Regions from separate parts of the Paraburkholderia sp. GAS41 genome, predicted to be linked through region 1. Evidence: riboswitches for the same ligand, from Rfam matches in the RefSeq annotation. Region 1 holds a riboswitch; each other region holds the start of a gene.
What was found. Region 1 has a riboswitch for cobalamin ahead of P3T43_RS29320 (TonB-dependent receptor domain-containing protein). Riboswitches for the same ligand answer to the same signal wherever they lie in the genome.

Region 1 (10,539 bases):
AGCGACAGCAACGCGTATTTTCAGCCCGGCGCCGATCCCGGCGAAGGCTATAGCGCAACGAATTCGCAGTTGTTCGGCACCATCAATGCGCCCTCGCCGCCTGTTGCCACCAACCAGGGTTTCGTCACCGACTACGTCTACACGCTCGGCTGGGAATCGAAAGAACCCAGTTGGTCAGTGCTGCCAGGTACCGTGGCCTCGAACATCATGGGCATGTACACGCCGGCGATGTTACCGGTGCTCTCAGGACTGGCGCGTGGCTACGCGGTGTGCGACCAGTGGTTCAGTTCAGTGCCTACCGAGACGCTGCCGAATCGCGCTTTTGTCTGCGCGGCAACGAGCCAGGGGCACATGGACGACAAGACCCGAACCTATACCTCACCGAGTATTTTCGGCTTGCTGTCGCAGCACGATCAGAGCTGGATCATCTACGGATACGACCAGCCCCCGCTCACGCGGCTGAACTTCCCGGATACGACGAACGCGTCGGACGACCACTTTGGTCTCTTCACCGACTTCCAGAGCGCGGCACAAAACGGCACGCTGCCGGCCTACACGTTTCTCGAACCGAGTTGGGAGTCCACCGGCAACAGCCAGCACCCCAACTACGATGTCGCCTTGGGCGAACAGTTGATCCACGACGTGTACTACGCCTTACGCAGCAACGAGGCGCAGTGGAACAAGACGCTGTTGATCATCACGTACGACGAGCATGGCGGCTGCTACGACCATGTCGCCCCGCCTCTCGGTGCCGTGCCGCCGGATCATTCGGCGGGCGAGTTCGGGTTCGACTTCAAGCGTTTCGGGCTGCGCGTACCTACCGTGCTGGTTTCGCCATTGATCGCACCGGGCACGGTGTTCCGCGTTCCGGAAGGCACCATGCCGCTCGATCACACCTCGATCCTGAAGACGGTCGAGACGCGCTGGAACCTGCCCGCTCTCACGGCTCGCGACGCAGCCGCGCCTGACGTGGGCGAGGTGCTGACGCTCACGACGCCGCGTAGCGACGATCCGCTCGCTTCGGTGAGCGTGCCGCAATCGGGCGGCATCCACGCCGCGACGGCGGAACTGCCGTCGCATCTGCAACAGGTCCACGCGGATCTGGTATCGCGCCTGCCCGTGCCCGACACGAACGGCGGCACGTTTCATCAGATGCCGGTCTTGAAGACCCGCGCCGAGTACGCGGATTACATTGCCTCGCGCACCCAGGCATGGCTTGCGAGTCGTAAGACGGCGGCCTAACGACCTGCATCATCCTGCGTCATCACCAGCGCGAGCGATGACGCGAGAATCGATTTAGCGAGCGCGTCGTCATCTACCGCGCGCGCGAGCGTGATGGCGCCAACAATCGTCGCGACGATACCCAGTGCCGCCTTCTCGTCGCCGCTCGACGTGGCCTCAGCAACACGCGCCGTGAGGTCATGCAGATACCGCGTCAACAGCGCCCGCACATCGGCGCTCGCATGCCGCGCCTCGCCGGCTAATGCGCACAGCGCACACCCCTCGCCTGGATTCTCCATGTGGCGCTCGTTCAGGAACATCTCCGCGATGAACCGCAGCGGTGTCCCGCCAGGCTCCCCGTTATCGGCCTCGTGCGCCACGATGCGCTCGCGGCTTCGCTTCAGCGCATATTCGAGCGCCTCTACGATCAACGCATCGCGCGATGCGAAGTGCCCATAGAACGCCCCATGCGTGAGCCCCGCGCTGCGCATGCAGTCGGCCACACCGAGCGCCTCGATGCCGTGCTCGCGAATCTGCCGCGACGCATTTTCCAGAACTCGCTGCCGGCTCTCAGCCTTTTGTGCCTGCGAATAGCCCATTTTTTTCTCCGTGACGCTTGACAATCTGCATGACGAGCATAATACTGAAAATGTGCATGACGATCAACATACAGATTGACCGGATGTTGGCAGTGCTCGTGATGGTTCGGATGCGGCTGCGCTTCAGCGCCGCGTAACAGGTCTCACAAAGCGAGGAGCCGCGGCTCTAAACGCGCTCTCGCGGCGTACTACACAGGAGAAGGACGATGCGTTTTACTGAAAAAACGGCGCTTGTAACGGGCGGCAACAGCGGTATTGGCTTCGCGGCGGCACAACTTTTGATCGCGGAAGGTGCGCGAGTCGTGGTTACGGGGCGCGATCGCGCGAAGCTGGACAGCGCAGTGGCTGAACTGGGTGAAAAGGCTCTTGGCATCGCGGTGGATCTCGACGATCCGCTCGCCATCGATTCGATGTTCAAGCAGATTCAGGAGGCCTACGGCTCGCTCGACGTAGTCTTCGCCAACGCGGGCATTTCCGGTCCCACGCCGCTCGGCGGCACGACCGCCGCCGCGTTCGAGGCGATTCTGCGCACCAACCTCACCGCGGTTTTTCTCACTGTTCAAGGCGCGCTGCCGCTGATGAGCGCCGGTGGTTCGATCGTCCTGAACGGCTCGGTCATGCGTGAACTCGGTTCTCCGGGCTCAGCCGCGTATTCCGCCACCAAGGCCGGCGTAACCGGCATGGCGAAGGTGTTTGCATCCGAACTCGTCACGCGCGGTATTCGTGTAAACACGGTGATCCCGGGTGGCACACGCACGCCGATCTGGACACGGGGCGCACGCGTCGGCGCAACCCTCGATGCCACCGAAGAAGCGCTTGGGGCGGCGATCCCGCTCGCGCGTTTCGCCACGCCTGAAGAAGTGGCCAAAGCCTTCTTGTTCCTCGCCTCAGATGACGCGTCGGGAACCACCGCGGCGGAAATCGTGGTCGACGGCGGCACGACGGGCGCACCGTGGGGCGCACCGCTGTTCCGCAAGGGCTAAAGATAGCGCGCGAGAAATTCGCGCGTAGGGTTGACGGGCTGGCCGCAAGCGATCGATCGCTTGCGGCCAGGCTTGCTTAGAACGTGTAGGAAATCTTACCGAATGCCGTCCGTCCCAACGAGTTGTACCCGTATGCCGTCACGTATTGCCGGTTGAACAGATTCGACAGGTTTGCAGATAGCGTGAGATGTGAATTGATCTTGTACGCCGCACGCAGCCCGACCGTTGTGTACGACGGCAGGTAGATGGAGTTCGCCTGGTCGTCGAACGTCGAGCCGCCATAGAGCAACGACACCCCCGTGCTAAGCGCGTGCAAATGGAACTCGTCCCACACGTGGTCGACGCTCAGGCTGACCGTTTGACGCGGGCGGCGATTCAGCCACGTCTGGTCCGTGACGTCCTGCGGATTCAGAATGCCGACCGCGAGACTGACGGGCGTCGAGTTGCCGAGCGTGCCCTTGTACGAGAGGTCGATGCCCTGAATGTGCGCCCGGCCTACGTTCACTGGTAGAAATGTCACCGAGTCGTACGTGATGAGATCGTGGACACGCGTGTCATAGATAGCGGCCGTGAAGGTACCGAACGACGTGGTGGCGTCCAGTGCTGCCTCGACCGTATCGCTGCGCTCGGGCAGCAGGTTCGGATTCGCGTAGCCCGGATAGTACAGATCGTCGAAAGTCGGCAGACGGAATGCGTTGCCGTACGAGAGCCGCGCCGTATAAATCGGCGTGATTGCACAAGCTACCGCGACATTGCCCGTATTGACCGACTGCCCCTCGACAATCTCGTGACGCCCCGCGAGGAACACGGTCAAATCACCTAACGTCGCCGATTGATGCAGTGAAACGGCGGAATCGTTGCGGGTCGGAACGCCTGTGGGAATGTCGACGGGCAGGAAGGCTTGTTCGCGTGAGAAGTCGTACGCGAGCTTCGTTTCGCCGGACAGCGGCAGGTTGAAAAGACTCAAACCGTGCTCCTGATGGGTCAGCGAAGTCGACGTGCTCAAACGCGTCGAATCGATTTCGTCGGTCGGGATGCCCGGAGTGTTCGTATACAGGAACTGACGATCGTTCGCGTAGCCGACTGACTGGTCGAACTGGGTGAACGGCGTGATGTCCAGGTGGAATGCCACGCCCGTCGTCAGCTGATGATCGAGTTGCCGGTCGTCGCCGCCCGCATCGTCATACGAGAGATCAGACTTGTGGTACAGCGCAAACGTGGAGATCGACCAGTTATCGTGTGCATAGCCGAGGCGTGCGTCCACGTTCTGCGCGTGGTACGGATTACGGCCATCCTCGTGGCCATAGGCCCATGGCGCGGTCGCGTCGATGCCCGCGGTGTTGTAGTCGTGCAGGCCCAGCGAGTACGTCAGACCGGACAATGCCGCGAGCGGACCGGTGGACGGGATCGCGCCCGACGTGCGCACCTGCGTGTCGAAGGTCTTGTTCGAGCCGCCGCCAGCGGAAATCGTGGTCTGGTTCGGCTGATTCGACGCGTGGTTCGTGAACAGTTGCACCACGCCGCCCATGGCGTCGGCACCGAATGACGCGGCCGCAGGGCCCGAAATGACTTCGACACGATCGAACGCGGAGGTCGGCAGATCCGCCCACTCGACCTGGCCGGTGGTCGCGGAACCGACGCGGATACCATCGATGAACACCGCGACCTGATTCGCCGATGAACCTCGGATACTGACGCCGGCCAACGAACCCGGCCCGCCGTTTTGCGTAATCGTGACGCCCGGCAGCGTGGCGAGGGCCTGCGTGATACTGGGGTCGATGGGAGACAGCCGGGCCAGATCCGCACGCGTGAGAACCTGCGTCGAGGCGTAGCGCTGATCGAACGATTGCGGCAGGTGCTGGGTGTCGCCGGTGACGAGAATATTCGGCAGCGTGGTGGCTGCCGCAGCCTGTTGATCCGGCTGCGGTAACGACACGTCGTCCGCGGCATGCGCAAGCTGGCACGCCGAAACGGTCAGAGCCGAAGTGATGATCAAACGACGGAACTTCATAAGGGACAACCTGATTATTAGAAGAATGGATGACATGCTGCGCACGCGAACGCAATGGTTCGAAGTCCGATGCATGTCATTACAAAATGCTTTCTTTTGCGAAACCGGGGCAGCGCTAACCGCAGCGGAGTGTGGGCGGCACCATCATCTCGCGGGCCGCCTGATTAGCGCACCTTAGCGACCTGCGTGCTCGCGCGCCGATGCAAGCGCCAATAGAAACGCGCAACGCAGACTCGCAACGGGACACGAAGCGGAGCCATCGGCGGAATAGGGGTCTAGCTGGAAGTCCGGCTCACAGACAAGGTCGGTCATGCAGATATCTCCAGGGGATTACGCGCCCCAAAGTCGGAAGAGGGATACGACGCCGAGGTCTGACTTCCGGTTCAGGCTGCAACCGGTCACAGTGGCGCGACCGCGCTGGATTTTCACCAGCTTCCACGAGTCGTACGGGCGGTATTTTACGGGTGATCCGATGCCGGTTGAATTTTTTCTGGCCTGGCGTGGGAGGGATTAGACACGGCAGAACGCCCATGCAGCGCGATCAGCACGTCTTCACCGTCGAAGGAATGTAAACTTGTCAGTCTGAGAAAACGGATGAACCATGCTTAGATTCGACAACCTGTGCAAACGCTACGGCGAACGCACTGTCTTTTACGGATTGCATTACAGCGCCAGCACGGGCTGCGTTGCGCTGAACGACGAAAGCGGTAGCGGCAAGTCCACCTTGCTCGCCGTTCTCGCCGGAGAGATCGAACCAGACGCGGGCGAGGTCTGGATTGGCGGCCATTCGCTGCGTACCATTCCGCACGCGGCGAAATCCGCCCTCACCTACATACCCGAAGACTGCCTGACGTTTCCGCTCGAAACCGGGCGTGAGTTTCTCGAACGCGTGGCTGCGCAAAGAAATGCGACGCTCGAGCCATACACGCTCGAACTGGCAAAGCGCTTTGGCCTGACGTCGCATCTTGAGAAACGCTTCGAGCAGATGTCGTTCGGCACGCGCAAGAAAATGTTCCTCACGGCGACTTCGGTTGGCGCGCCCACTGTCGTCATTGCCGATGAACCTGCCGGCGGGCTCGATGCCGCCGCGCGCGCAGTGCTGGTCGATCTGTTTAAAGAGTTGGGCAAGCAGCGGGTGGTTTTCTTTACGAGCTACGATGCCGCATTCACGCAGGCGTGCGAAGCAAAATCGATCAGTTTTGCAGATCTTGCTACCGCGAGCCCATGAGGCTCTTGTGAGGCTGATGTCGCGGCTTGCACGTACGAGCCAGCGTCATCTTCCCCGTTCAGATCGAGCCCAATGCCGGACGCCTAGCGGCTCGGCCAGCGCTCCTGAACGTAGCGCGCCCAGCGCCGCCACGGTGGATCTGCGAACAGGATCAGTGCCACCAGCGCGAGACAGCCGCAAAACAGGAAGGTGCCCCGATAGCCGACACCCGCGACCAGCAACCCCGATAGCACGCCCGACAGAATCGAGCCGACCCGCGACGAGTTGAAGAACAATGCCGTGGCCGCCCCGGGCGTGCGCGGCATCAGATCCTGCACGTAAGTCATGCCAAGACACGACGTCACCGCCACCACGAAGGCGTTGAGCGCCTGCATCGGAATCAGCAACGACACGGAACCCACCGCGGCCACGCAGATGAAATACAGCATATGCACGCCGGCGCACGCTGCAAGCCAGCGCAGTTTGTTGAGCGTCGCACCGCGGGCGCCGAGCGCCAGCATCATCGGAATTTCGAGGAAGGCGCCCAATCCGAGCATGATGGATACGTCGATGCTCGAGCCGTGCAGACCGCGCACGACATAGAGCGGCAACACGATCATGGTCGCGTTGGCGGCGAGGCCGATCAGCGTCAACGCCAGCACCGAGCGCCAGATCACGCGCGACGACGCGACCGGGTGAACGAAATCCGGCTTGACCGGCGTCTCGGGTTCGACCGTGGTGACTTCCAGCGATGATGCCGGATCACCGGGCACGTGGTCCGGCACCTCGGGCAAGTCCTCGACCGGCGCCTCGTGCATGCGCCAGATGATGACGCCCGATGCGACGAAGCACGCCGCCGCGAACAGAAACAGCCCATAGAAGCCGATCCCGGCCAGCACCAGCGCACCCACGGAGGGCCCGAATACCCACGCCACCGACAGCACCGTGCGCAGCGTTGCGGTGGCAAAGGTCCGTTCGGACTCGCTCGTCACGGGCAACGCCGCGCGGCCGAACGAAAACACCAGCGACAGGGCCGAACCGCCCGCGCCGAGAAACGCGATCCCAATGATGAGAAGCGCGCGGTAATCGCGCACGAAACACAGCAACAGAAATCCGAGCGCCGCTGCGCCCAGCGCCGCCAGCAGCAGCGTACGGTGATGACCGTGGCGATCGGACCATTTGCCGGCCCAGCCGCTCGCCGCCACCCCACTCGCCGCAATCAGCGTCATGAACAGCCCGAGCTTGAGCGGTGTCATGCCGGCTCGCTCCACACCGAACAGCGACAGGTACGGCGCGGTGAACGACATGGCGACCCCGAGCATCAGCGTCGCGCCCGCCAGCGACATGAAGGACGGGATGCGCGTGAGACTGACGAGCCGGGAGTAGTTCATCGATGAGGTCATGCTGACTGCATACACTCGGACGGGGAATCCGCTCAGTGGATGTAGCTAGCTGTCGGCAATGGCACGCGTGCCGACCTCCCCGGAAGGTGGCCGGCACGACGCACGGGTGAACCGGCAGTATGCCAAAGCTTGCTGGATCGCGTTAGCGCGCCCGCTGCCGGCGTCAGCGCATTTCGATCCACGCAGCGATGTCGCAGGGTCCGACTTCGGCGCCCCCCAGCACAAAATGCGCCCCTACCGGCGCCTGCACACGCCACGTCGTCTCGCCATAGTTGAAGGCGAAGCGCACCTTGCCGCGGCGGCGCAAACGGGCGCCCTCCGGCAGCGTCAGCACTTCAACTCCGGCATCGCGCACGCAGCGTTCCAGCACCGCACGCTGCAACGCCGGGTCGAAACACGAGGTCGTCATGCGCACGCGTCCGGCTTGCACGACGGCCGGCACACCATCGTCGAACGCCGCCATGACTTCGACACCGCGCCCCGCTTCGATATGATCGCGCCAGCTTCGACCGTGTCCGCTCACCCCGTCGAACGACACCGCCGGGCGTAGCGACGGGCGCAACGATTCGCTTTGCGACACCCGCACGTCCAGAACGGCCTGCAGCGGGCCAGGCGGCAGCGTGGCGGGGATCGTGAAGTCCGCGGTCTTCGAACCCGTCCTCGGCCCGAATAGCCAGTGGGCGTGACCGGCCTGGATCTGTGCGACCAGCGTGTCCGGCACGACCGGCAACGACGGTGCGACCACCAGCCGGTAGCCGCTCAGATCGGCAGTCGCCGGCAACATGTCCACATCCACGCCCATTTCGCGCAGGCACGAGTACCACTCGAACACGAGACGCTGATAATCGAAATCGGCGCCATGGCGCTGGATCTGCACGATCCAGTCTGCCGGATAGTCGAACAGCAGCGCCACTGGCGCGCGCGACCTAGCCTTCGCCGCCGCATCCTGGTCGAAGTTCTCCAGCTCACCCGCCACCCGCGCGATCTCGTAGCCGCCGGCGGTCAGCTTGTCATCCGGCGCGTTGATGCCCGAATGCATCTGCTCCTGCGCGAACGGCGCCTGACGCCAGCGGAAATACGACACCAGCTCGGCGCCGTGCGCAAACGCTTCCCACGTCCAGAGACGCGCCATGCCTGCCTTCGGCACCGGGTTGTAAGGCGCCCAGTTGACCGGCCCCACCTGCTGCTCCATCACCCACATGCGTCCCTTGCCGACACCCCGGTACAGATCGTGGTTGAAGGCCGGAATGTCCGGATGTCCGGTGCGTGCCCAACGGTGCTTGTCCGCGTCGTCGAACCACAGGACTTCCGTGCGCGGCAGCGGATAGCTGTCCCAGGCGGCCACGTCCAGTCCGCTTTCGGCGAATTCGTAGTGATCGAAGCTCGTGAAAAAGCCCATGAAGTTATGCAACAGGTCGCGCCCCGGTGCATGCTCGCGAATCAGTTCGCCCTGCAAACCATGGAAGCTCGCCACTTCGCTCGACGTGAAACGCCGGAAGTCGAGCCAGTGGCTCGGATTCGCATCGGTGGGCGTGCGGTTCGGCAACCCGATTTCCTCGAAGCTGCGGTACTCCATGCTCCAGAACACATTGCCCCAGGCCGTGTTCAGCCGCTCCACTTCGCCGTAGCGTGCTGCCAGCCATGAGCCGAAACGCTTGCGCGCCGCCTCCGTGAAGCTTGGCGACGTGTCGTGGCAACCCAGTTCGTTGTCGGTCTGCCAGGCAATCACCGCGGGATGCGTGCCATAGCGTTGCACCATCTGCGTCACGATCCGCGCGCAATGCTCGCGATAGATCTCGCTCGAAATGTCGTAGTGACGTCGCGAGCCGAGATTGAACGTGAGGCCGTCCTTGTCGACCGGCAGGATCTCGGGATGCTGGTTGACCAGCCACGTGGGCGGTGTCGCAGTCGGCGTACCGAGGATAACCTTCAGACCGTGTCTGGCCAGCACGTCGATAGCGTGATCGAGCCACGCCCATTCGTAGCGTCCCGGTTCGGGCTCCATTCTGCTCCACGCAAATTCGCCGATACGCACGCGGCTGATGCCCAGTTCCGCCATCCGGCGCGCATCGCTTTCCCACTGATGCTGCGGCCATTGTTCGGGGTAGTAACAAACTCCAAGATGCATGGTGCTCCCGCTAGACGTTGTGATCGTAGTGACCGCTGCGGTCGCAGCGGTCGCGGCCCGCGCCGCTATCCCTTGGTGGCGCCGAACGTGAGTCCGGTCACAAAGTGCTTCTGCATGGCAAAGAACATGACGACTGAGGGCAGCGCAGCCAGCACCGAGCCCGCGGAAACCAGATTCCACGAGGTCGTCCATTGCCCCTTGAGCGCCGCGACGCCCACGGTAATCGGCGCCGCGTCATCGCCTTGGGTCAGACAGAGCGCCCAGAAATAGTCGTTCCACACAAAGGTGAAGACGAGAATGCCGAGTGCCGCGAGCGCAGGCCGCACTAGCGGCAGCACGATGCGCGAATAGATCGCCCACTCGCTCGCGCCCTCCACGCGCGCCGCCTCGATCAGTTCGTACGGCAAGGCGCGGATGAAGTTGCGCAGGAATAGCGTGCAAAAACCGGTCTGGAAAGCGGTGTGAAACAGCACCAGTCCTAACACCGTGTTGTACAGGCCGAGCGCCAACGTGAGTTGCCGAACCGGAATCATCAGAATCTGAACCGGCACGAAGTTGCCCGCTACGAAGATCGCCAGCAGCAGCAGGTTGCCGCGAAAGCGGTAGTTCGCCAGCGCGTGACCTGCCATCGAGGCGAGAAAGATCGACACCGCCACCGACGGCACCGTGATCAGGATGCTGTTCCAGAAGTAATGCAGCATCGGCGTTTGCGTCAGTGCCGTGCCGTAGTTTTCGATCAAGGCGAAGTGCTCGGGCCAGCCCCAGTAATTCCCTGCCGAGAGTTCGTCGCTGGAACGAATCGACGTCACGAGTACCGCAAGCAGCGGTAACAGCCACAGCAGCAACGCAAACGGCAGCGAGAGTTTGTAAAGCAGGCGGCTACCAGGTCGCCAGCGGGCGACGGGCATCGGATACATGTCGGCTCCTCAGGATTCGCTGCGCACGAGGCGCCGCAATTGCCACACGATGAAGATCAGCATGATCGCG
Region 2 (10,539 bases), on a different contig from region 1:
GTGACGTTAATAGTGGTTACCCGATACTCGCTTCGCTACAAAAACCATGAACGATACCGTGGAATTGCCCGCTGGGGCAGCGCCAGCCGCGCTGGGACCCGATACCGTACCGGTCGGCACGCCGCTCGCCTGGCCTATCGTCGACAGCGACGGCACGCTGCTGTTCGACGCCGGCGCGATTCTGGTCGGCGCCGAGGAACGCAAGTTCCTGTTCGACAACTTCCGCCCGCAACGCGGCGACGTGCTCGATGCCGCCGCTGCGGCGGGTGCGGCCGGCACGGATGGAGCCAGCAAGCTCGACACGTCGGACCCGCTGTCCGTCAAGGACATGCATCTGTCGATCGGTGCGTTAATCGGTGTGCGCCAGCATATCGGCAGCGCCGCGCCCATGCATCCTTGCCGCATCATCGGCTTCGCGCCGAATGAGGCGCTGTTCACCACGCCGCCGCTGTTCGAAGGAAAACGCTTGCCGCTTGGCGTGGGCGAAAACGTGGAGATCGTGGCGATCGCCAGCCAGGCGGTGTTCCGCTTCGTGTGCACGGTCGAAGTGGTGTGTCAGTTGCCGTTTGACTACGTTGTCCTGTCGAAACCGGGCGTGATCCGCCGTCTGCGGGAGCGCAAGTCGATCCGGGTGCGCGCGCGGCTTCCCGTGCGTTACGGCATCGGCGAGACCGGCGAATCCTATGAAGGAATCGGCCTCGCGAAGGGCATCAGCGCGCTCGGCATGTCGCTCAGCGCGTCATGGCCGCTCGGTCAGGTCGGCGATCGTCTGCGTGTCGCGTACCAGCTCAAGTCCAAGGACCTCGACACCTTCGTCGAAACGACGGCCGTGATCCGCAACTTGCAGAAAGGCGCGGACGGCGAACCTGCGATGCACGGCCTCGAACTGGACCGGCTCGACGCGGGGCAGCAGATGGCGATGAAAGTGTTCGTCTTCGACCGGCAGGACGACGTGCTTTACTGGACCAACGGGAATAAATAGCATCCGGTTGGCTGCCGTGAGGCGGGCCCGGCTGCCCTGCGACTGTCCCGCCCCTCCCGCATCGATCGACGGTATTGCCATTCAAGTCAGTGCGAACCGCCATGGTTGACTGAATAGAACAAGTGAATTGCCCCGGGCGATGATGTTTTCGCCTGGAAACTCGCCCAGAATCGAAGCCATCCCCACGACCGCAAACAGCCCTCGACGGGCCCAGGTCGCCTCGACCCGAGGCCGGCGGCTCGCGAGGTTCAACGGAGCACGACATGGGCAAGTTCAGCGACTATGAGTACAGGAATCTACCCGGCTTCGACATGAAGGCCTTCCCGGGCGCGAGCCAGGTCATCCCGATGAAGACACTCGTGATCCACTGTCTGGATCCTCGGGCGGTCGAAATTCCACAAGCCGTTGCCGATCATTTTGGCGACGAGGTCTACCCGGGCGAAATCATCACCGACGAAAACGGCATCCGGGTCGGATCCACGCGCACCCTGTTCGCCACCACCAACGCGGGGGGACGCGCCGCCTTCGCGCTCGCGTCCGTAGCGGCGATGGATTATCTGTTCGATGTGCAGAAGGTCGTGGTCGTGCACCACTCGTTCTGCGGTACGACCACGTTGACGCCGGAGCTGATCGTCGAGGAGTTTCACGACCATCACCACGCCGACATTTCGACCTTGTTCGATCACGACAGCCTCGCCATCATGGACTTCGAGGAATCGCTCAACTACGACGTCAAATTGCTTCGTGCGAGTCCGGCCGTGCCGAAGCACGTCAAGCTGTACGGCTTCTTTTACGAAATCAGTTCCGGCAAGCTGACCGAAGTGGTGCGGGACATTCCTGCCTAGAGCGCGGTGTCGCGAGCGAGTGCGGCGCCGCAACGGTTAGCTGGGCGGCGCGTCTTCACACGCGACGGAGCGCGCCGCTATCCGACCAGTTCCTCCGGCTTGAGGTACATCGCGCCCCAGGCCTGCGCGAGTTGCTCGCAGCGCCCTAGCCGGATAGCACCGCGTTCGAAATCCACGAACACCACCTGATCAACCTCGCCGGGCCGCACCGGCACCTCGCCGCTGCGGCCATCGGTGAGCACCCAGAGCCAGCGTTGCTGCAGCGGACTGCAGCGCGCCGCGCGCTCGAGCAGTTGCGCGGCGTGGCGCACGCCCGCGGCCAGCGGCGTTCCGCCACCGCCACCCAGCGGCTGCAACCAGCGTTCGTTCCACCAGCGCGGCACAGCGGGCCCAAAGCGAAGCTCCACCCCTGAACCGCCAAAGCACACCAGCGCCGCTTGCGCGCGGGTCTTGCTCGCCTCGTCGAACAGCGCGACCAGCAGTCCTTTGGCGAGCGCGAGCTGCTGCGCTGCCAGCATCGAACCGGAGCAGTCGAGCAAAAAGCAGTGCAACACGCCGCCGCGCGGCGCGGCCGGCATGAAACGTAGATGCGTGCTGTGCAACGGCTTCTCGCGCTTGGCGGCGAGCGTGCGTGACCATACGATGCGTTGACCCTGCCCGTTGCCGCGCGCGGCTGTCCCTGTTGCGCCTTTGCGCCATCGGAAACCGCTGTGCAAGTCAGCGGCGACACCTTGCCGATGGCTCAGCGTTTTTTTGCGGTGAGCGGGATCACGCCTTTGACCTGAGTCGTCCCAACCGGCTCGGGCGGCAGATAGCCCCACTGGCGGTCGCCGGTCGCAGCAGCACTCGAGGCGGGTGGCGCAGCGCTGGCATCGTGCGGGTGGTCGGGACGCGGCGCGGCTGGACTGTCTGCCTGCTGCGCGGGTTCGCGACTATGGCGACGATGCTGCAAAACTCCTTCGGCCACCTGATCGACGTGGCCGGTGGTTACCGCAGCCGCCTGTTCGAGTGCGGCCAGCGCTCGCGCGGCGCGCAGCATGACGAGATCGGCGCGCAGGCCATCGACGGCCGCGGCGATGCACAGCGCGCTGACGTGCACGTGCACCGCGTCATCGAAGCCTAGCGCTGGCAACGCTGCGCGAGCGGCGCGAATCCGCTGCACATGTGCCGCCTGCTGTTCCGCGTAGGCCGCACAGAATGCCTGTGGATCGAGATCGAAGCCGAGCCGTGCCTTGACGATCTGTTGACGCACCGTTGGATCGAAGCAGTTTTCCAGTTCGACCATCAGCCCGAAACGATCGATCAGTTGCGGCCGCAACTCGCCCTCTTCCGGATTCATCGTCCCGATCAGCACGAAACTCGCCGCGTGGCTGTGCGAAATGCCGTCACGTTCGACCGTATTCACGCCGCTGGCTGCCGCGTCGAGCAACGCATCGACCAAGGCGTCGGGCAACAGGTTGATTTCGTCGACATACAGCATGCCGCGATGCGCCTTCGCCAGCAAACCCGGCGAAAAGCGCACGGCACCGTCGCGCAGCGCGCTTTCGATATCGAGCGTGCCGATCAGACGATCCTCGCTCGCGCCGAGCGGCAACGTCACCAGTTGGCCCTCGGGCAACAGCTCCGCGAGCGCGCGTGCCGCCGTCGATTTGGCAGTGCCGCGCGGCCCCGTGACCAGCACGCCGCCCAGGCCCGGATCGATCGCGGCAAGCAGCAAAGCCTGCTGCAAACGCGCTTGCCCGACCAGCGCGCTAAACGGAAAGGCGGGCCGCGCCGCCGACGTGTCGCGAACCTTGCTCGCTGCGTTCATGATCGTGTTCCTTCGATGAACTGCTCGCTCGCGAGCAGATGCTGTTCGACTTGCGCGCGATAGTCGCCTGGTGCTTGCCACAGTCCCCGTTGCATCGCTTCGAGCAGACGCTCGCAGATCGAATGCAGCGCGTGCGGATTGTGTTGCTGCAGGAAGTCGCGTGTGCCGGGGTCATTCAGATACGCGTCGGTCACCAGCGCGTATTGATGGTCGGCAATCACGCGCGCCGTTGCGTCGTAGCCGTAGAGATAGTCGACCGTCGCGGCGATTTCCGCGGCGCCTTTGTAGCCATGACGCTTCACGCCATCGAGCCACTTCGGATTGACCACGCGCGAGCGGATCACGCGGGCGATTTCTTCGTGCAGCGTACGGACGCGCGGCGTGTCCGGATTGCTATGGTCCGCGTGATACACGTGCGGCTGGGTGCCCGCCAGATGCCGCACGGCCGCCACCATGCCGCCCTGAAACTGGTAGTAGTCGTTCGAATCGAGCAGATCGTGCTCGCGGTTGTCCTGATTCTGCAGTACCACGTCCATGGCGGCAAGCCGCGTGCCGAACGCCTGGCGGGCTTCCTCGCCCGCGCTTTTCTGGGTGTAGACGTAACCGCCCCAAGCCTGGTAGGCGTTCGCCAGATCGGCATCGGTTTGCCACTGCCGGGTGTCGATGATCTCTTGCAGACCGGCGCCGTAAGCGCCCGGCCGCGCGCTGAAAACGCGCCAGCCGGCGCGTCTGCGCGCTTCCGCTGCGTCCATGCCGCGCGCCATCAGCGTATCGCGTTCGCGCATCACGCGCGCGCGGACCGGGTTGACGTCCTCGGGTTCGTCGAGTTCGGCGACCGCCTGCACGGCTGCGTCGAACAGGTGCATCACATTGGCGAAGGCGTCGCGGAAGAAGCCCGATACGCGCAACGTGACGTCGATGCGCGGCCGGTCGAACACTTCGATTGGCATGATCTCGAAGTCCGTGACCCGATGGCTGCCGGGCGCCCAGCGGGGCCGCACGCCGAGCAGTGCCATGGCCTGGGCAATATCGTCGCCACCGGTGCGCATGGTCGCGGTGCCCCACACGGACAGACCGATCGCCCGTGGATAATCTCCATGCTCCTGCACATGCCGTTCAAGCAGATGCTGCGCCGATTTCAGGCCCAGCGCCCAGGCCGCCTGAGTGGGAATGGCGCGCGTATCGACCGAGTAGAAGTTGCGGCCGGTGGGCAGGACATCGGGCCGGCCACGCGAGGGTGAACCGCTCGGCCCCGCCGGCACAAAACGGCCTTCCAGCCCGCGTTTGAGTTGGCGCATCTCTTCCGGACCGCAGGCGTCGAGGCGCGGCAAGATGTCGTTGCGCAGGCGTTCGAGGACAAGTTCGGTTTGCGGCAATGCGCCTGCGGGCGGCAATCTCACGCCTGCAGTACGCTCACCGCCGCATATCGCCGCCAGCATTTCGCCGCCAAGCCATTCAAGCCGCTCGCGGGTGTCGCCGTTGTGTCGCCACGCTACGTCGCCTAGCTGCTGCAAGACTGCCGGGCGCGGACCGTCCCACACCGCCGCCCAATCCGCGGAAAGTGGATCGAACAGATGATCCATCTGAAGATCGCGTGCCAGCGCATCCATCAGACCCGCGTTGCCGCCCCGTCCATCGCCAACTGGAAAGCGGCCCAGCGCCAGCAAGGTATCGCGCCGCTGCACACCCTCGGGCGAACGGCCGAAGGTATGCAGGCCATCGCGAATCTGCGCTTCTTTCAGCTCGCACAGCCAGGCATCCACGCGGGTGAGCAGCGCGTCTTCGGCATCCTGTCCGGCCGGCTCCTTCAGGCTCAGTTCGTCATGCAGACGATGTTCGACGATGGTCGAAAGGATCGTACGTCTGAGCAGTTTCGAACGGCGCGGGTCGACCATCAATGCTTCGTAGTACTCGTCGACCTGACGCTCGAGATCCTGCAGTGGACCATAGCTTTCGGCCCGCGTGAGCGGCGGCATCAGGTGATCGATAATCACCGCCTGGGCGCGGCGCTTCGCCTGACTGCCCTCGCCGGGATCGTTGACGATAAACGGATACAGATGCGGCAGCGGCCCTAGAATCAGATCGGGCCAGCAGGCATGGCTCAGCGCCACACTTTTGCCCGGCAGCCATTCGAGGTTGCCATGCTTGCCGACGTGCACCACCGCGTCGATTCCCAAGGCGTGACGCAGCCAGAAGTAGAACGCCAGATAGGCATGCGGCGGCACGAGATCGGCGTCGTGATAGCTCGCGTAATCGCCCTGCTCGCGCGAGCGCGACGGCTGAATGCCGACGAACACCTGGCCGCAGCGCCAGCCGGAAATCATGAAGCGGCCGCGCCTTACTGTCGGGTCCTGCTCCGGCGGCCCCCAACGCGCGTTCAACGCCTCTCTGGCTACGGCCGGCAGGCGTGCGAAATGGGCGAGGTAGTCGTGGAGCGCGAGGCTCTGCAAGGCGGGACGCAGATCGCGCACGACGGGATCATTGGTGACGCCTTCGGTCAGCTTGCGCAGCAAGGCGTCGCCGTCCGGCGGCAGTTCGCCGACCCGATAACCCTGCTCGGCCAGCATTGCGAGGATGCCCACCACTGAGGCCGGCGTATCGAGCCCCACGCCATTGCCGATGCGCCCTTCGCTCATTGGATAGTTCGCGAGGATCAGCGCGAGCGTCTTGTCAGCGTTATCGAGCGTGCGCAGGCGGCACCAGCGGCGGCTCAGCTCCGCGAGAAACTCGATCCGCTCATGATCGGGCTGATACCGCACCACGTCCACTTCGGTGTGGGGACAGCGGTACGCGAGCCCCTTGAAGCTGATCGCCCGCGTGATGATGCGGCCATCCACCTCGGGCAGCGCAATATGCATCACGATATCGCGCGAATTCAGTCCATGGTGGTCCTTGACCCAATCCTCACGATTGCCGCCGCTCAGGATCACCTGCATCACGGGCGCGTCGCCAGCAAGGGCGAGCGGCTCGGGGTCGTCAATCGCCGTGGCTGCGAACGCCGTTGTGTTCAGCACCAGTGCGACATCATGTTGCGCGCACAACTGCTGCAAGACCTCGCGGCTCATGGCGTCCTTGAGCGAGGTCAGCGCAATCGGCAACGGGTTCAGGCCTTGTGCATCGAGCGCCTCGATCAGCGCATCGAATACCGCCGTATTGGCGGCCTGCAGATGCGCCTTATAGAACAGGATTGCGACGACCGGCGCGGCGGGTCGCCAGCGTGCCTGCCAGTCGGCGATCGTCGGGAGGTCGCGCGCAGGATGATAGAGCGTGGCCGCCGGCAACACGCGCGGCGGCGCCGGCTCGTGCCCCCAACCCAGCGAACGCCACGCGAGACAACGCAGAAACGCCTCGGCATTCTGCGCGCCGCCTTCGCGCAGATAGCGCCATAGCTGATGACAGAACGCCGCATCCGCGGTGCTGCGCGCGAGCAGGTTGGGATCTTCCTGCAGATCGCCGGAGAACATCGCCAGCACCTGCTGCTTGCGCGCGGCGAGCGCCACGACCTGTTCGATACCGTACGGCCAATACGCTTCGCCGCCCAGGTGATCCACCACCACGACCCGCGCATGCTGCAACACGTCTTCGACATAGAAATCGACCGATGCAGGTTGCCGCAGATAAGTGACGTTCGCGAGCCGCACGCTCGGAAAACCCTCGCCTAAACGCGGCACGGCGCTGGCGAGCAGCGACAGCGTGGTATCGGCAGAGCTGAGCACCACGATCTCGGCGGGCCGCTGATCGATGCGGATGACGCCCTGCGTGTCGTCGACGAAGCCACCCGGCGTAGTGCGCAGCAGATGCATGATCCGTTACGCCTGTTGCGCGATGCTCGTCAGGGCGGCGTCGAACGCGCGCTGCAGCACCGGCCGGTCGAGATCCGCGCCGATCAGCACGAAGCGGCTCCGCTGCGTTTCGCCGGTTTGCCAGCGGCGGTCGAAATAGCTGTCGAAGCGGCGCCCCACGCCCTGAATCACCAGCCGCATCGGCGCGCCGGGCAGTGCGGCAAAGCCTTTCACGCGATAGATCGTGTGGCTTTCGACAAGACTTTGCAACGCGGCAATCACAGCCTCGCGCGACGGCGCCTGCGCCTCCACCACGACTGAATCGAACTCGTCGTGTTGATGATCGGCGTCTTCTGCCGAGCCATGATGATCGTGCCGCAGATGGATCGTCGCCTCGGACGCCGCTTCGAGTCCGAGCAGCGTGTGCAGGTCCAGTTCGCCACGATGCGCGCGCACCACCTTGACCTGCGACGGAATCTCTTCGCGGATCAACGCTTCGACTGCGCCTTGCTGCGCTTCGTCGAGCAGATCCGTCTTGTTGAGGATCACCAGATCTGCTGCGGACAACTGATCTTCGAACAGTTCATGCAGCGGCGACTCGTGATCGAGATTCGGATCGGCCTTGCGTTGCGCGTCCACGGCGATCGGGTTGTCGGCGAACTGGCCGCTGGCTGCCGCCGGACCGTCGACCACCGTCACCACCGCATCCACCGTGAAGCTGTTCTTGATGGCCGGCCAGTTGAACGCCTGCACCAGCGGCTTGGGCAACGCGAGGCCCGAGGTTTCGATCAGCACGTGATCGATCTGCTCGCGGCGTTCCACCAGCTTTTCCATTACGGGAAAAAACGCTTCCTGCACGGTGCAGCAGAGGCAGCCGTTGGCCAGCTCATACAGTTGACCTTCGGTCTCGTTGCCCTGTTCGTCGCAACCGATGCCGCAACCCTTGAGGATCTCGCCGTCGATACCCAGTTCGCCGAACTCGTTGACGATCACCGCAATGCGCTTGCCGCCTGCGTGTTGAAGAATATGGCGCAGCAAGGTGGTTTTGCCGCTGCCGAGGAAGCCTGTCACCACGGTGACGGGGATTTTGCGCATGGGGTTTTGCATGGTGATTCCGTCGAAAGAACTGGCCGGTTCATGGGCACGGGAATTGAACAGACGAAACACGGGGACGGATAACGGCGCCGCCACAGCAGCGCGCACAGGTAATGAATCATGGACGACACGCCGCATCCCCGCGGCGTCGCCCTGCTTCTCTGGCCGGTATCCGGGCTGGCGAAAGCGCCGCTTCCCCTTCCCGGGCGAGTGATTTCTCGCCCAGTGGTTGCATGCCTGCGCGATCTTGCGCGCAGACACTGAAGCCGGCTCTGCACCGCTTGCGCGATGCCTTCGCTTACCGTTGCGGGGGCAGCACAGGTTGGTCCGGTCTCGTGAAAGTGGACGCCCTGTTTCCCGTTTAACTGCATGCGCAGGAACGCGCATACGAGCACCAAAGTGCGTGGGAGTGTAGGCTCGCAAGCCCCGTGCGTCAAGGAAACCAGGCCTACGACCCAGGGCATGCCTTGTGCTATCGTATGCGCGCGTTGGGTGCCGCCGCGTGCTCGCGCAGGCGCAGTTGAACGGGAAACAGGATGCGGAATATGTGGCAGCGGATGAATTCGGCCACCGGAAAAACACTCAGTGTCGGTGTCGGTTGTACGCAGCACAGCTCTGCGGACCAGATCTTCGCCGCCGTCACGAAGACCCTGGGTACGGCGCCGTTCGAAGCCATTCGCTGCATTGCGACCATCGAATCCAAAGCCCGGCAGCCCGGCCTGCTCGAATTTTGCGCGCGTCATGCGCTAGCTTTGCAGACCTTCAGCCGCGCCGAAATCGCCACCGTAACCGCTCCGCCCACGCCATCCGCTGCGGCCCGCAAGCATCTCGGCATCGAGGGCGTCTGCGAACCCTGCGCCCTGCTCGCCGCGCCCGGCGGCCGGCTCATCGCCAACAAGACGGTGCTCGACGGCGTCACCGTGGCGATTGCATCGAATGCATCCGGTCCGCTGTCGCCGACCACAGAATTTAACCATCAACAGGACCTTCCATGAAAACCGATCCCGAATCGCATCTGCGCATGACCCAGCGGCGTCGCGAAGGGCATGAGAAAAAGCAGGCCGAAGCGACCATCGAAAAAGGCCTGCTGATCGTCAACACCGGCACCGGCAAGGGCAAAACCACGGCCGCGTTCGGCATGGCGGTGCGCGTACTGGGGCATGGCATGCGCCTTGGCGTCGTGCAGTTCATCAAGGGCGCACTGCACACGTCGGAGCGCGATTTTCTGGGCAAAATCGCCCAATGCGATTTCGTTACCATGGGCGACGGGTACACGTGGAATACGCAAAACCGCGACGCCGACATCGCGACTGCCCGCAAAGGCTGGGACGAAGCACGGCGGATGATCGAAAGCGGCGAGTACCAGATGGTGATTCTCGACGAACTGAATACCGTGCTGAAGTACGAATACCTGCCACTCGACGAAGTGCTCGCAGTGGTGAACGCGCGTCCCGAGATGCTGCATGTGGTGATTACGGGGCGTCATGCGCCCGACGCGCTGATCGAAGCGGCCGATCTGGTCACGGAAATGCGCATCGTCAAGCACCCGTATCGTGAGCAGCATGTCAAGGCGCAGCGCGGCGTGGAATTCTGAACCATGCCGTCCTGTCCCGCCCTGTTCATCAGCGCACCGGCTTCCGGTCAGGGCAAAACCACGATTACCGCCGGCCTTGCGCGCTATCACCGGCGGCAAGGGCGGCGCGTGCGCGTCTTCAAGACCGGCCCGGATTTTCTGGACCCGATGATCCTCGCACGCGCAAGCGGCGCACCGGTGCTCTCGCTCGACCTGTGGATGGTCGGCGCAGCCGCGTGCCGCGAACTGCTTGCACAGGCGGCAGCCGAGGCGGATCTGATCCTGATTGAAGGCGTGATGGGCCTCTACGACGGCACGCCGAGCAGCGCCGACCTCGCCACCGCGTTCGGCGTACCGGTCGTCACAGTGATATCCGCCAAGGCGATGGCGCAAACCTTCGGAGCCGTCGCCTTCGGCCTCGCGCGATTCCGGCCGGAGGTGCCGTTTCACGG
Region 3 (10,539 bases), on a different contig from region 1:
TAGAAGAGCTCGCTTTGCACGCCGAGCGCCTCGAGGTAGTCCCGGATAAAAGCGATCAGTTCGAGATTCGAGTCCCGGCTGACCGTGGCGAAACCAATCAGCCGCTCTAGCAATGCACGGCTCGCCACCTCATTCATCTCCTGGCACTCCGTAGCTTGGCGCAGCGGTCGGATCCAACGCGCGGGTCACATAGTCGAGCATCTGCGGCTGATAGGCCTGCCACAACCCGTCGAGCTTGCCGACGGGGTCCTCATCCGCCCAGTCGATCCGCAGGTCGACGATCGGCCAGACGAGATCGTCCACCACCTTGAGCGCCGCCGAATGCACAGGCCCCGCCTCGCCACCGGCCGCGATCGCCGCATACATGGCCGCGAGCAAACGGTCGGCCAGCAAGCCGGGGGCATTCTCGAACGCGCGAACCATGGCCTCGATGACGTGCACATCCGCCAACATGTTTCCCGCGGCGACACACTGCTCGCCAGCCACCGCGTTATGCACGCCGAGGGCCTCTTTACCGGTGAAAAACGCGGTATGGCCCTGGGCATCGATCACCGTGACCTGGCGATACTGGCTCCAGCCGTTTGCGTTGAGCGCGCGATCGAGCGCCGCCGCGGGTTCGATCTGCTGGTCTTCGAGAAGATCGAGTATCTGCGGACCGAGCGCGGGCAGTGTGACGTTTTGCGTTGACACTGCCCCCACCCCCGCGCGCAGCCAGGGACATCGGGCACCCACTGCAATACTGGAAGAGCTAATAGCGACGCCAAGCTGGCCCGTCTCCGGGCAACGTCCGACGATAGAGAATGTCATGCACGACTCCTTAATCCAGTTTCGGCTTCCAGCCATCCGGGATCACCGCGATCACATCAATTTCCATCAGCCACTGCGGCTGGCCAAGGGCGCTTACAACGAGGCCGGTGGAAATGGGGAACACGCCCCTCAACCACTTGCCGACCTCCTGATACACCGCGTCACGATAGCGCGGGTCGATCAGGTACGTCGTGGTCTTGACGATGTGGGACAGGTCGCTGCCCGCTTCCTCGAGCAACTGTTTGACGTTCTTCATGGCCTGCTCGGCCTGGGCCTTCGGATCGCCGAGCCCGATCAGCTGGCCGTCGAAATCCGTGCCCACCTGACCACGCACATACACGGTATTGCCGGCACGCACGGCCTGGCACAGGTCGTTGTTCAACGTCTGATTCGGATAGGTATCCTTGGTATTGAACATGCGGATACGGGTGTGAGTAGGTTGGCTCATCGATGCACCTGAATATACAGTAGAAAAATTGACGCAAACGGGCGAGGACGAGGCGGAACGCGGCCCGCCTTCCTCTATCAGTTCAGAAGGTCCGCTAACTGTTGCGAATCCGCCGGGCTTGCGTCGGGACGAGCCTTCTGGCGCGCTTCTGCCTGACGTTGCGACGCATCGCCATACGCGAGGTATTTGTGCTGCGTGGCGATATGGTCGGCAATATGTTTGGCATCGTGCCAGACACCCCAGATAAAACTGGAGCCGCGACGCGACAGCCACGGCAGGCCCAGAAAATAGATACCCGGCTCGCTCGACACTCCGCGTTGATGGGAAGGCTTGCCCTTGGCATCCAGCGCATTGACGTTTAGCCAGCTGTAGTCGACGGCGTAGCCGGTTGCCCAGACGATCGAGCTGACACCTGCCGCGACCAGATCGAGTTCCAGCAGTGGATGGGTCACGCATTGCGGATCCGGCAAGGTATGGCGGGCCGCCGGTTCTTCGGGAAGGTCGAGACCATTGCGGGCAATGTAGGCATCCGCGGCATTCAATAGCGACAGATAGTTCTCGTCGCCTTGTGCCAGGTTGGCGGCAAGATCGACTTCGAAAGCGACGCGGCCGTCGTTGAACGACTTCGTCAGACCTGTCAGCGTAATGCCTTGTTTGGCCAGCACCCGGAAGTCGATCGTGTGGCCGCCACGCGCACCGCTCACGGCAATGGTGACATGTTCCCGGCCCGGCGTTGCGACCTCCTTGTCCCACTCGCCAAGCACGCCCAGCCACCAGCAGAAGTCACGGTTGCGGTACGAACGCGGCGGCCGGTCATGCGGCCCAACCGACAGATAAACCTGTTTGCCCGCCCGCTGCAACTCGTCGGCAATCTGCACCCCTGACGAACCCGCTCCCACCACCAGTACGGCACCCTCCGGCAATTGCTGGGGATTGCGATAGTCGGCAGAGTGGATCTGTACGATGTTTCCTTCTTTGGGCGCGATCGGCGGAATGACCGGACGCTGGAACGGCCCGGTTGCCACCACCACGCGGTTGGCTTCGATCACGCCTTGCGAGGTCTGCACGACGAATCCCGGCCGGCCAACGTTGCGCACCACGCTCGTCACTTCCACGCCCGTTCGAATGGGGGCTTTGAACTTGCGCGCATAGGCTTCGAAATAGTCCGCTACGCGGTCTTTCCCGGCAAACGCATCCGGATCGACGTCGTCGAATTCCAGGCCCGGAAAGCGGTCATGCCAGGCCGGACCGTTGGCAACCAGCGAATCCCACCGCCCGGTGCGCCAGCGTTCAGCAATACGGTCGCGTTCGAGGACGAGGTGCGGCACCCCGAGTGTGCTGAGATGTTCGCTCATGGCGACGCCGGCCTGGCCGGCACCTACAACGAGCGTATCAATTGACGTTTTTTCAGCTGTCATCGCTGGCTCCTCCTGAAATGCGACTCTGGTGTGAGTCACATTCTGAGCAGAGCCGAGGAATCGCGAAATGATGTTTTTTGTGGTCGCTAGTGAGCAAAAAACTGCCCACGCCGCTGTGACGGCCCACGGCACTGCGAGGTACCAACGGGTTTGCAGCCCGTCAGCAGGTTCTCCGTCAATTTGCTAATCTCGCTGCGGAACGCCTATTCCCACGATGCAAGGACGCAAGGAGCGTGAAGCATGAGTACGACCGACTACGAGCCGCCGAAGGTCTGGACCTGGAACAAGGACAACGGTGGCCGGTTCGCGAGCATCAACCGCCCGATCGCGGGGCCGACGCACGACAAGGCATTGCCGATCGGCATCCATCCCCTGCAGCTCTATTCGCTCGCGACACCTAACGGTGTCAAGGTCACGGTGATGCTCGAAGAACTGCTGGCGCAAGGGCACAGCGGCGCGGAATACGACGCCTGGCTGATTAAAATCGGCGACGGCGAACAGTTCGGCAGCGGCTTCGTGGACGTCAACCCCAACTCCAAGATCCCCGCGCTGCTGGATCGTAGCGGCGCCAAGCCGATTCGGGTATTCGAATCCGGCTCGATTTTGCTGTATCTCGCCGAAAAATTCGGCGCTTTTCTGCCGACGGAGGCCGCCGCTCGCGCCGAGTGCCTCTCATGGCTGTTCTGGCAGATGGGCAGCGCGCCGTATCTGGGCGGCGGTTTCGGCCATTTCTATGCGTACGCCCCTAGCAAAATCGAATATGCGATCGACCGGTTTGCGATGGAGGTCAAGCGTCAGCTCGACGTTCTCGACAAGCAGCTGGCCGATAACGAATACATCGCCGGCAGCGAGTACACGATTGCCGACATGGCGATTTGGCCCTGGTACGGCGGCCTCGTAAAAGGCTGGCTCTACGAAGGCGGCGAATTCCTCTCCGTGCAGGACTATGCGCACGTCCAGCGTTGGGCCGCTACGATCGGTGCACGTCCGGCCGTGCAGCGCGGACGAAAGGTCAACCGCACGTTTGGCGAGCTTTCAGATCAATTACATGAGCGCCATGCCGCCACGGATTTCGAAACGCACACGCAGGACAAATTGAGCCCCGCGAGCTGACGATTTCTTCAGCCGCAGTGCATGGCGTGACCTGCAGCCGGACACGTTTGCGCGCAAGCCCTCACGCCACCGGATGCGCAGGCTTGCGCGCGATGAAGTGCAACCACGTCGCGTCGCTGGTTCGCGCGTCCTCACCGATACGCTTGCCATCACCGCATCCGTAAACCGCCTCGACCACAAACCCAAGTGACTCCAACTGACGCCGTTGTTCGGCCAATGTGGTGTAGATAATCAGAATGCCGAAGAAATGGGCCGCCGCTGTTTTGATCGAATACCCTTCGTAATTACGATGAAAACGCGCATGCCGCGTGTAGTTGTAGCAGGCTAGCGGAAGTTTGCGGATCGCGCGCAGGGTCCGCCAACCGTATCGCAACGGGTTGGGCGTAAAGCGCGGCAGCAGCTTCAGGACGCTGTCCTGGAACCCGGCGCCGTCGCGATTGTGGCTTGAAAACCAGACCAGACCGCCGGGCCGGGTCACCCGGAACATTTCTCTCAGGATCAAAACACGATCTTCGTAATTGACACAATCGATGCCGTTGCAACTGAAAGCCGTCAGCGCAAAGGCGTCGGTTTGCAAGGCCATCATATCCCGCGCATCCATATGGTGCAGATTCAGATTCGGGTAGCGCGTACGGGCGTGGTCAAGCAATTTGGCTGTGTAGTCGATGCCGGTGTAATTGGACGAGAGTTGCATCATCAAAGGAATGGTGCGCCCGGCGCCGATGCCGATGTCGAGCAGCGGCTGGTCGCGACACTCGTCGGCGATCTGTTCGAACGCGGCTTTCTCCCCGGGGTCGATCCACGACTCGCTGCGCAGAAACTCGCGCGATGCATCACGCGAGTTCCAGGCACGCTGATTGATCTGGTCAAGCGCAAGCTGACTGTCCATTGCGGTGTTCCCCTTCGATTCATCAAGCTCAAAACCGTAATCGCCAAAACGCGGACGCAAGTTTCCCGCGCCGCTTGATGGCGGCGAGGCGCGGGGAAGGTCATAACGCGTTGAATCTGGCGGACCAAAGCGTGCGGCGAAGTCCGTTGTTGTGGTCCCGACTGACGCTGATTGCTCAAAAAGGGACAAGCAAATACGACAGAGCCAGTGTGTTTCGACCCTGCAAACACCTTGTCGGTTTAATTCGATTGCCTTTCTCGTCGCCTACATCATCGTCAATTCACCCGCAGAGCGTCAACCCTGGTGTGTACGCTCGCGCACACACCAGCCACTGACCGGATGTGCGGTTTCAAACAGATGAGGCATCGAGCCGCGACGGTCTATCGTTCGCTGCGAGGATGTGAGGACGGGGAGGAGGGAGCGATGAGCGCGGGCTTCAGGGCGTGCTCGGTCCCTTTAATCGGTTTTGCAGCCGGTTCGCAATAAGCGCATGGAGCTTGCGTTTCACGCGTGCGGCCAGAGCGAACAGTAACGGCAGTTCGACGAGCCGGCCACGCGCGCCGAGCACGATCAAACGTTTCTCGTGCCAGGTCTGCTGGTTCGCCCAGCGCGCTTTGTAGTCGCCGTGCAGAGGCCGAAAATCGAAATCGCGGCCATGCGCGTGCGACCATCGGACCATGAAGTCAACCAGCAAGGCACCGACGGAATAGGTGCTGAACGCCTCTTCATACGTGGTAATGAAGTACTCGACCGATTTCGCGCCGACCAGGTTCACGGATGCCGCGACCGGAACGCCGTCCATCTTCACGAAGGCAACCAGCGGCGTCGTCTTCAGGTCAAGCCGCGACGCCATCCCAATGAAGAAGTCGCGTACCCGATCGTCCATCAGATAAGGCGTGTCGACGCCGCGATCGACTGCCCATTTTCGTTTGTTCGCGAAGAGCCATGTCAGCACCGACTCGGCGTCGGCGACTGTCGTGCTCCAGCCAATTTCCAGCGCGCCCTTCGCTTCGAGCCGTTTGCGGTTATAGCGCAGACTCGAACGGAGGGCCTTGGGCAGCGTCGCCAGGAAGTCGTCGTAGCTGGGAAATTCATTGAGGCGAATCGAATAGCCGTCGAGGCCGCGCCACCGTGCCGGTAGCCGGGCCAACACCCAGGACTGAGGTATGCACTCGAGCGAAGCTTCCAGCGGGCCGTCCACTTGAACCATGCCGATCTCGAGAACATCCGCATTGACCTGCATCACGCTTGCCAGCGCGACCGCATAGCGTTCACGGATTGCGTCTGCGTTTCCGTCGAGGAGCGGCCCACCGTATTCTTCATCGCTGCCGCAGGTCAGCGCCTTCGCGACTCGCAGCACGCCCTTGCGAACGATCGAAACGGGCCACAAGGACAGCAACACGTTGTCACGCCATACGAGCGCGACATTCACCACACCGCCCATGGCAATGACACGGCTGGCCGCCAGTTCGCAGTATTCGAATGTCAAACACGGCGAGCCATTGTCGGCCACCGCAGCAAGCGCATTCCACGGCTGACGCAAGGCCGCAAACGCAGCGAGTGTTTCGATCACGACGACTTCTCGTCGATACGCCACGGCCTCGTCCAATTCGGACAGATTGGCCGCTGTATCAGGGCACCTGTTGCTACCGACCTCGTCCATTTCCGCCATGTGAGCGCCTTCTTCCGACGAAACACTCTCATCCACGCCGCTACGCCTTCTCCGTCACCCATCGCTCAACGCGATTGGCTGCCGGGAACTGTTCTTTGCTGAACCGGGATTACGTATTGCTGGAGGCGACGCGCTGCGTGGGCACGACGACATTACGTGGTACCTCGTTCGCGCAGTCAACCAGTATATTTTTTTCCAGCGCTCACGTTTGTGTCACGTATAGCGAACGGAATCGACACGCGCCATCATGACTGCGCCGGCCACCATGTCCATCCGCGAGTCGAACGCCGCAATTCGACAACGGAGAGTGGCGCGATCTCAATGCGAGAAAATGACAGCGCGGGCGCGCGCAGTGCATGGATCAGAGCGGCACGGATGACTGAGGCATGTGTAACAGCGACCACACTCGCCGTCGGGTCCAACGCATCGAGCCATCTGCCAACCCGCGCGAGAAGCTGGACGAAGGATTCGCCGCCATGCGGAGCCGCATTGGGATCGCGAGTCCATGCTGCCAGTTCATGTGGTGTTTCGTCCGCGATATCCGCAAGCCGCCGGCCGCGCCATTGCCCATAGTCCAGGTCCGCGAGTTCAGACGCGACCCGTGGCTCGATGCCGAACGCCCGCGCAGTATCACGCGCGCAGGCCGCAGGACTACTGAACGACATCGCGTCTTCGGCTACGGCCAGATGCTCCCGCCAGGCCATGACCTCCGCCACACCCCGTGCGTCCAGTGACTCGCCAGCGGGGAACCTGCCCTGACGCATCGCGGAAGTCGCTGCGTGGCTGACCAGTAAAACACGCGTATTCATCGAGTCCTTTCAGTTGAAAGCCATGCTGCTGCACACCAATTTTTCCTTTCGTTTGAAAGCCATACAGATTGGGGAAATGACAGCTTGCGTTTCCCCGACCGGCAAAGTCCAGTCTGAAAGCCATATCGATCGGGCAAACACCAGCTTGCATTTCCCCGACCGGCAAAGTTTAGCGCGTAGAATGTGCTCTGGCGCGGAGCACGGAAGCCGGTGTAAGCCCGGCGCGGTCGCGCCACTGTAAGCGGTCCATGTACGAACCGAAAGCCAGACCCGAGCTCCGCGCCACTTCTACAATCCACTATTGGGGCGCGTAACCCCTGGAGAAAGTCAATCATGACTGACGCTGTCTTTAATCCGGCCGCCGAGCCTACTCCCATTCCGCTGCGTGAACTGATGCCATGGATTATCTTTGGTGGCCTGATCATGCTGCTCGCCATTTATTTCGTCGGTGCCGAAGAGGGTGCGACATCGCTCGTACCCGGCATGTACGTCCACGAATTCGTCCACGACGGCCGCCACCTGCTTGGCTTCCCCTGCCACTAACGCGGAGTCCAACATGGTCGGCAAATTGCTGGTACGCGGCATGCTTGCGGGCGTGGCCGCGGGACTCCTCACGTTTAGTTTCGCCAAGCTGGTCGGCGAACCCCAGGTCGATCAGGCCATTTCCTTCGAGGCCAAGGCCGATGCGGCAAAGGGCGAGCCGCCTGAGCCCGAAATCGTCAGCCGGCATACGCAAGCCGGGCTGGGTCTATTGACCGGTGTGGTGTCGTTTAGCGCCGCCGTCGGCGGACTGTTTGCACTGACGTTCGCCTACACGTTCGGCCGCGTCAGTAAACTGCCCGCACGTCCGCTGTCCGCGTGGCTCGCGCTCGCGGCCTTCATCACCCTCGTGATCGTACCGAACATCAAATACCCGGCCAATCCACCGTCAGTGGGCGACCCTGAGACGATCGGCATGCGCACCGGGCTGTTCTTCCTCATGATCGCCATTTCAATTGCCACGATGGTGTTTTCGCTCAAGGTACGCAAGCACGCCATTGCCCACCTGGGCCAATGGAATGCGTCGATCGTAGCGGGCCTCGTCTTTGTCGTGATCATCGGTGCCGTGCAGCTGGCGCTGCCCGTGATCAACGAGGTGCCGGCCGCGTTCCCCGCAGTCCTGCTGTGGAAATTCAGGGTTGCGGCGATCGGCATGCAGGTGATCTTGTGGACGACGATCGGTTTGCTGTTCGGCGCGCTCGCCGAGCGTGCCCAACGCGCGGCATCGACAGACCGGATGATCGGCAAGTCGGCTTACCTCTGAGGTGTCAGGCGTTGCAACCGCTGACTCGGTTGCGCCCTTCCCTCGTACGGATGCCGAACCATCTGTAGCATCCTCGTGAAACGCCCGCCACGCAGCGGGCGTTTCATCTTGCTTCGCTCACGTCTGGCGTTTCACGTCTCGCCTCAGCAGTGTTCCAGCGCGTACGACAGGTCGGCGATCAGATCGTCCGGATGCTCCAGTCCCACGGACACCCGAATCAACCCCTCCGACACACCCGCCTTCGCACGCGCTTCAGCGGGCACGCCGGAATGCGTCGTCGAGGCGGGGTGACAGATCAGCGACTCCGTGCCGCCAAGACTCACGGCGGACTTGAACAACGACAGACCATTGATGAGTTTGAACGCCTGCTCGCGGCCGCCGTCGAGAACGAATGCGAACGTCGAGCCCGGCCCCGTGCATTGACGCCGATAGACCGCCTGATAGGTAGGGTCCTCGATCAGCTCCGGGTGCAAGACCTTCACAGGATGATAAGGATTGCTCGCGAGCCATCGCGCGACGGCGCTGCCGCTGCGCGCGGCCTGCTCCATCCGCAGCACGAGCGTCTCCATGGAACGCGTAATCATCCATGAGGAATGCGGATCGAGTTGCGAGCCGAGCATGCTGCGGATCGAGCGGACTTTCGTCACCAGGTTGCGGTTGCCGGTGACGCCGCCTGCCACCAGATCGCTGTGGCCGCCAATGTACTTCGTCAGTGAATACACGCACATGTCGATGCCCTGCTTCACCGGCTTCTGATACAGCGGACCCAGCAGCGTGTTGTCGCACACCGAAAGCGGGCGATAGCCGTGACGCGTTTCGAATCCATCGATCTCACGCCGCAAGCCTTCCATATCGAACAGGGCATCCGTCGGGTTGGCCGGGGTCTCGATGTAGCACATCCGCACCGGGCCCTTTTGCGCTGCCGCTTCGAGCGCATCGTGAATCGCCTCCACCGACAGCCCATCCTCGATCACCTGCGAGCGAATGCCCCACTCGGGCAAGAACTTGGCAATCAGCGTTTCGGTGCCACCGTAGAGCGGTACAGACTGAACCACACAATCGCCGGGCCGCAGGAATGCCAGCAAAATCGCGGCAATCGCGGACATCCCGCTCGAAGTCACCACCGCGGACTCGGAGCCGTCGAGCAGCGCAAGACGGTCTTCGACAATTTCCAGATTCGGGTGATTGAAGCGGCTATACACGAGGCCCGCGCTTTCGCCCTCCGGTGAAGGCTTGCGGCCCGACACCATATCGAAGAACTCGGCGCCGTCTTCGGCCGTGCGAAACGCGAATGTCGAGGTCAAAAAAACCGGCGGCTTAACGGACCCTTCCGAGAGAAAGGGATCGTAACCATACGACATCATCTGAGTTTCAGGGTGCAGATCCCGATCGGCGATCTTGCGCTTGTGATAGTTGCGATAGGCCATGCTTTGCTCCATGCCACGTCGTAGCGAAGGTAGAACGATGGTTGCAGTCCCAGCGCGCATGACGCCCAACGAGCATCGTCCCTTGGGCTTGCGCGTGACCATGCTACTCCCTCACGACGTTTCGCAGCGCGAAGCGGGCGCACGAACGACAACCGGCCACGCACAGGTGGCCGGCTTTGCTTGCCGCAGGCGCTACGGGGCGCCTTAGACAGAAGCGCGCAACGTTCTGGCAGCGGCAACCATGTTCGTCAACGCCGGAATGACTTCTTCCCATTGACGCGTCTTCAGACCACAGTCCGGATTCACCCACAGCCGTTGCAGGGGGATGCGTTCTGCGGCTTTCTTCATCAGTTCAACGATGTGTTCCTCGCTGGGGATATTCGGCGAGTGAATGTCGTACACACCCGGTCCGATTTCATTCGGGTAGTTGAAGTGATCGAACGCGTCTAGCAGTTCCATGTCCGAGCGCGAGGTTTCGATCGTGATGACGTCGGCGTCCATATCGGCGATCGACGCGATGATGTCGTTGAACTCCGAATAGCACATATGCGTGTGAATCTGCGTTTCGTCGTCCACACCATTGGCGGTGATACGGAACGACGCGACGGCCCAGTCGAGGTATTCCTGCCATTGCGACTGCCGCAACGGCAGGC

Region 2: it holds a riboswitch for cobalamin, as region 1 does, so the genes downstream of both, cobW (cobalamin biosynthesis protein CobW) here and P3T43_RS29320 (TonB-dependent receptor domain-containing protein) in region 1, are expected to answer to the same signal.
Region 3: it holds a riboswitch for cobalamin, as region 1 does, so the genes downstream of both, P3T43_RS19120 (CbtB domain-containing protein) here and P3T43_RS29320 (TonB-dependent receptor domain-containing protein) in region 1, are expected to answer to the same signal.

What each region holds. Positions count from the first base shown of each region.
Region 1 is NZ_JBNDMK010000027.1:96,223-106,761, forward strand. Features, by position in the region: gene P3T43_RS29305 (alkaline phosphatase family protein) at 1-1,242, shown strand, start outside; gene P3T43_RS29310 (TetR/AcrR family transcriptional regulator) at 1,239-1,820, opposite strand; gene P3T43_RS29315 (SDR family NAD(P)-dependent oxidoreductase) at 2,027-2,803, shown strand; gene P3T43_RS29320 (TonB-dependent receptor domain-containing protein) at 2,880-4,814, opposite strand; adenosylcobalamin (AdoCbl) riboswitch at 5,172-5,261, opposite strand; gene P3T43_RS29325 (ABC transporter ATP-binding protein) at 5,416-6,042, shown strand; gene P3T43_RS29330 (sugar efflux transporter) at 6,126-7,412, opposite strand; gene P3T43_RS29335 (beta-galactosidase) at 7,588-9,552, opposite strand; gene P3T43_RS29340 (carbohydrate ABC transporter permease) at 9,618-10,469, opposite strand; gene P3T43_RS29345 (carbohydrate ABC transporter permease) at 10,479-10,539, opposite strand, start outside.
Region 2 is NZ_JBNDMK010000008.1:215,182-225,720, reverse strand. Features, by position in the region: gene P3T43_RS14295 (flagellar brake protein) at 47-982, shown strand; gene P3T43_RS14290 (carbonic anhydrase) at 1,246-1,827, shown strand; gene P3T43_RS14285 (vWA domain-containing protein) at 1,905-2,543, opposite strand; gene P3T43_RS14280 (ATP-binding protein) at 2,570-3,637, opposite strand; gene cobN (cobaltochelatase subunit CobN) at 3,634-7,440, opposite strand; gene cobW (cobalamin biosynthesis protein CobW) at 7,447-8,526, opposite strand; cobalamin riboswitch at 8,661-8,928, opposite strand; gene P3T43_RS14265 (cobalamin biosynthesis protein) at 9,060-9,509, shown strand; gene cobO (cob(I)yrinic acid a,c-diamide adenosyltransferase) at 9,506-10,108, shown strand; gene P3T43_RS14255 (cobyrinate a,c-diamide synthase) at 10,112-10,539, shown strand, end outside.
Region 3 is NZ_JBNDMK010000013.1:104,490-115,028, forward strand. Features, by position in the region: gene argE (acetylornithine deacetylase) at 1-137, opposite strand, end outside; gene P3T43_RS19085 (DUF1028 domain-containing protein) at 130-807, opposite strand; gene P3T43_RS19090 (RidA family protein) at 818-1,255, opposite strand; gene P3T43_RS19095 (flavin-containing monooxygenase) at 1,333-2,673, opposite strand; gene yghU (glutathione-dependent disulfide-bond oxidoreductase) at 2,914-3,786, shown strand; gene P3T43_RS19105 (class I SAM-dependent methyltransferase) at 3,848-4,735, opposite strand; gene P3T43_RS19110 (GNAT family N-acetyltransferase) at 5,112-6,383, opposite strand; gene P3T43_RS19115 (histidine phosphatase family protein) at 6,593-7,156, opposite strand; adenosylcobalamin (AdoCbl) riboswitch at 7,332-7,459, shown strand; gene P3T43_RS19120 (CbtB domain-containing protein) at 7,490-7,699, shown strand; gene P3T43_RS19125 (CbtA family protein) at 7,713-8,459, shown strand; gene P3T43_RS19130 (cystathionine gamma-synthase family protein) at 8,603-9,886, opposite strand; gene metE (5-methyltetrahydropteroyltriglutamate--homocysteine S-methyltransferase) at 10,091-10,539, opposite strand, start outside.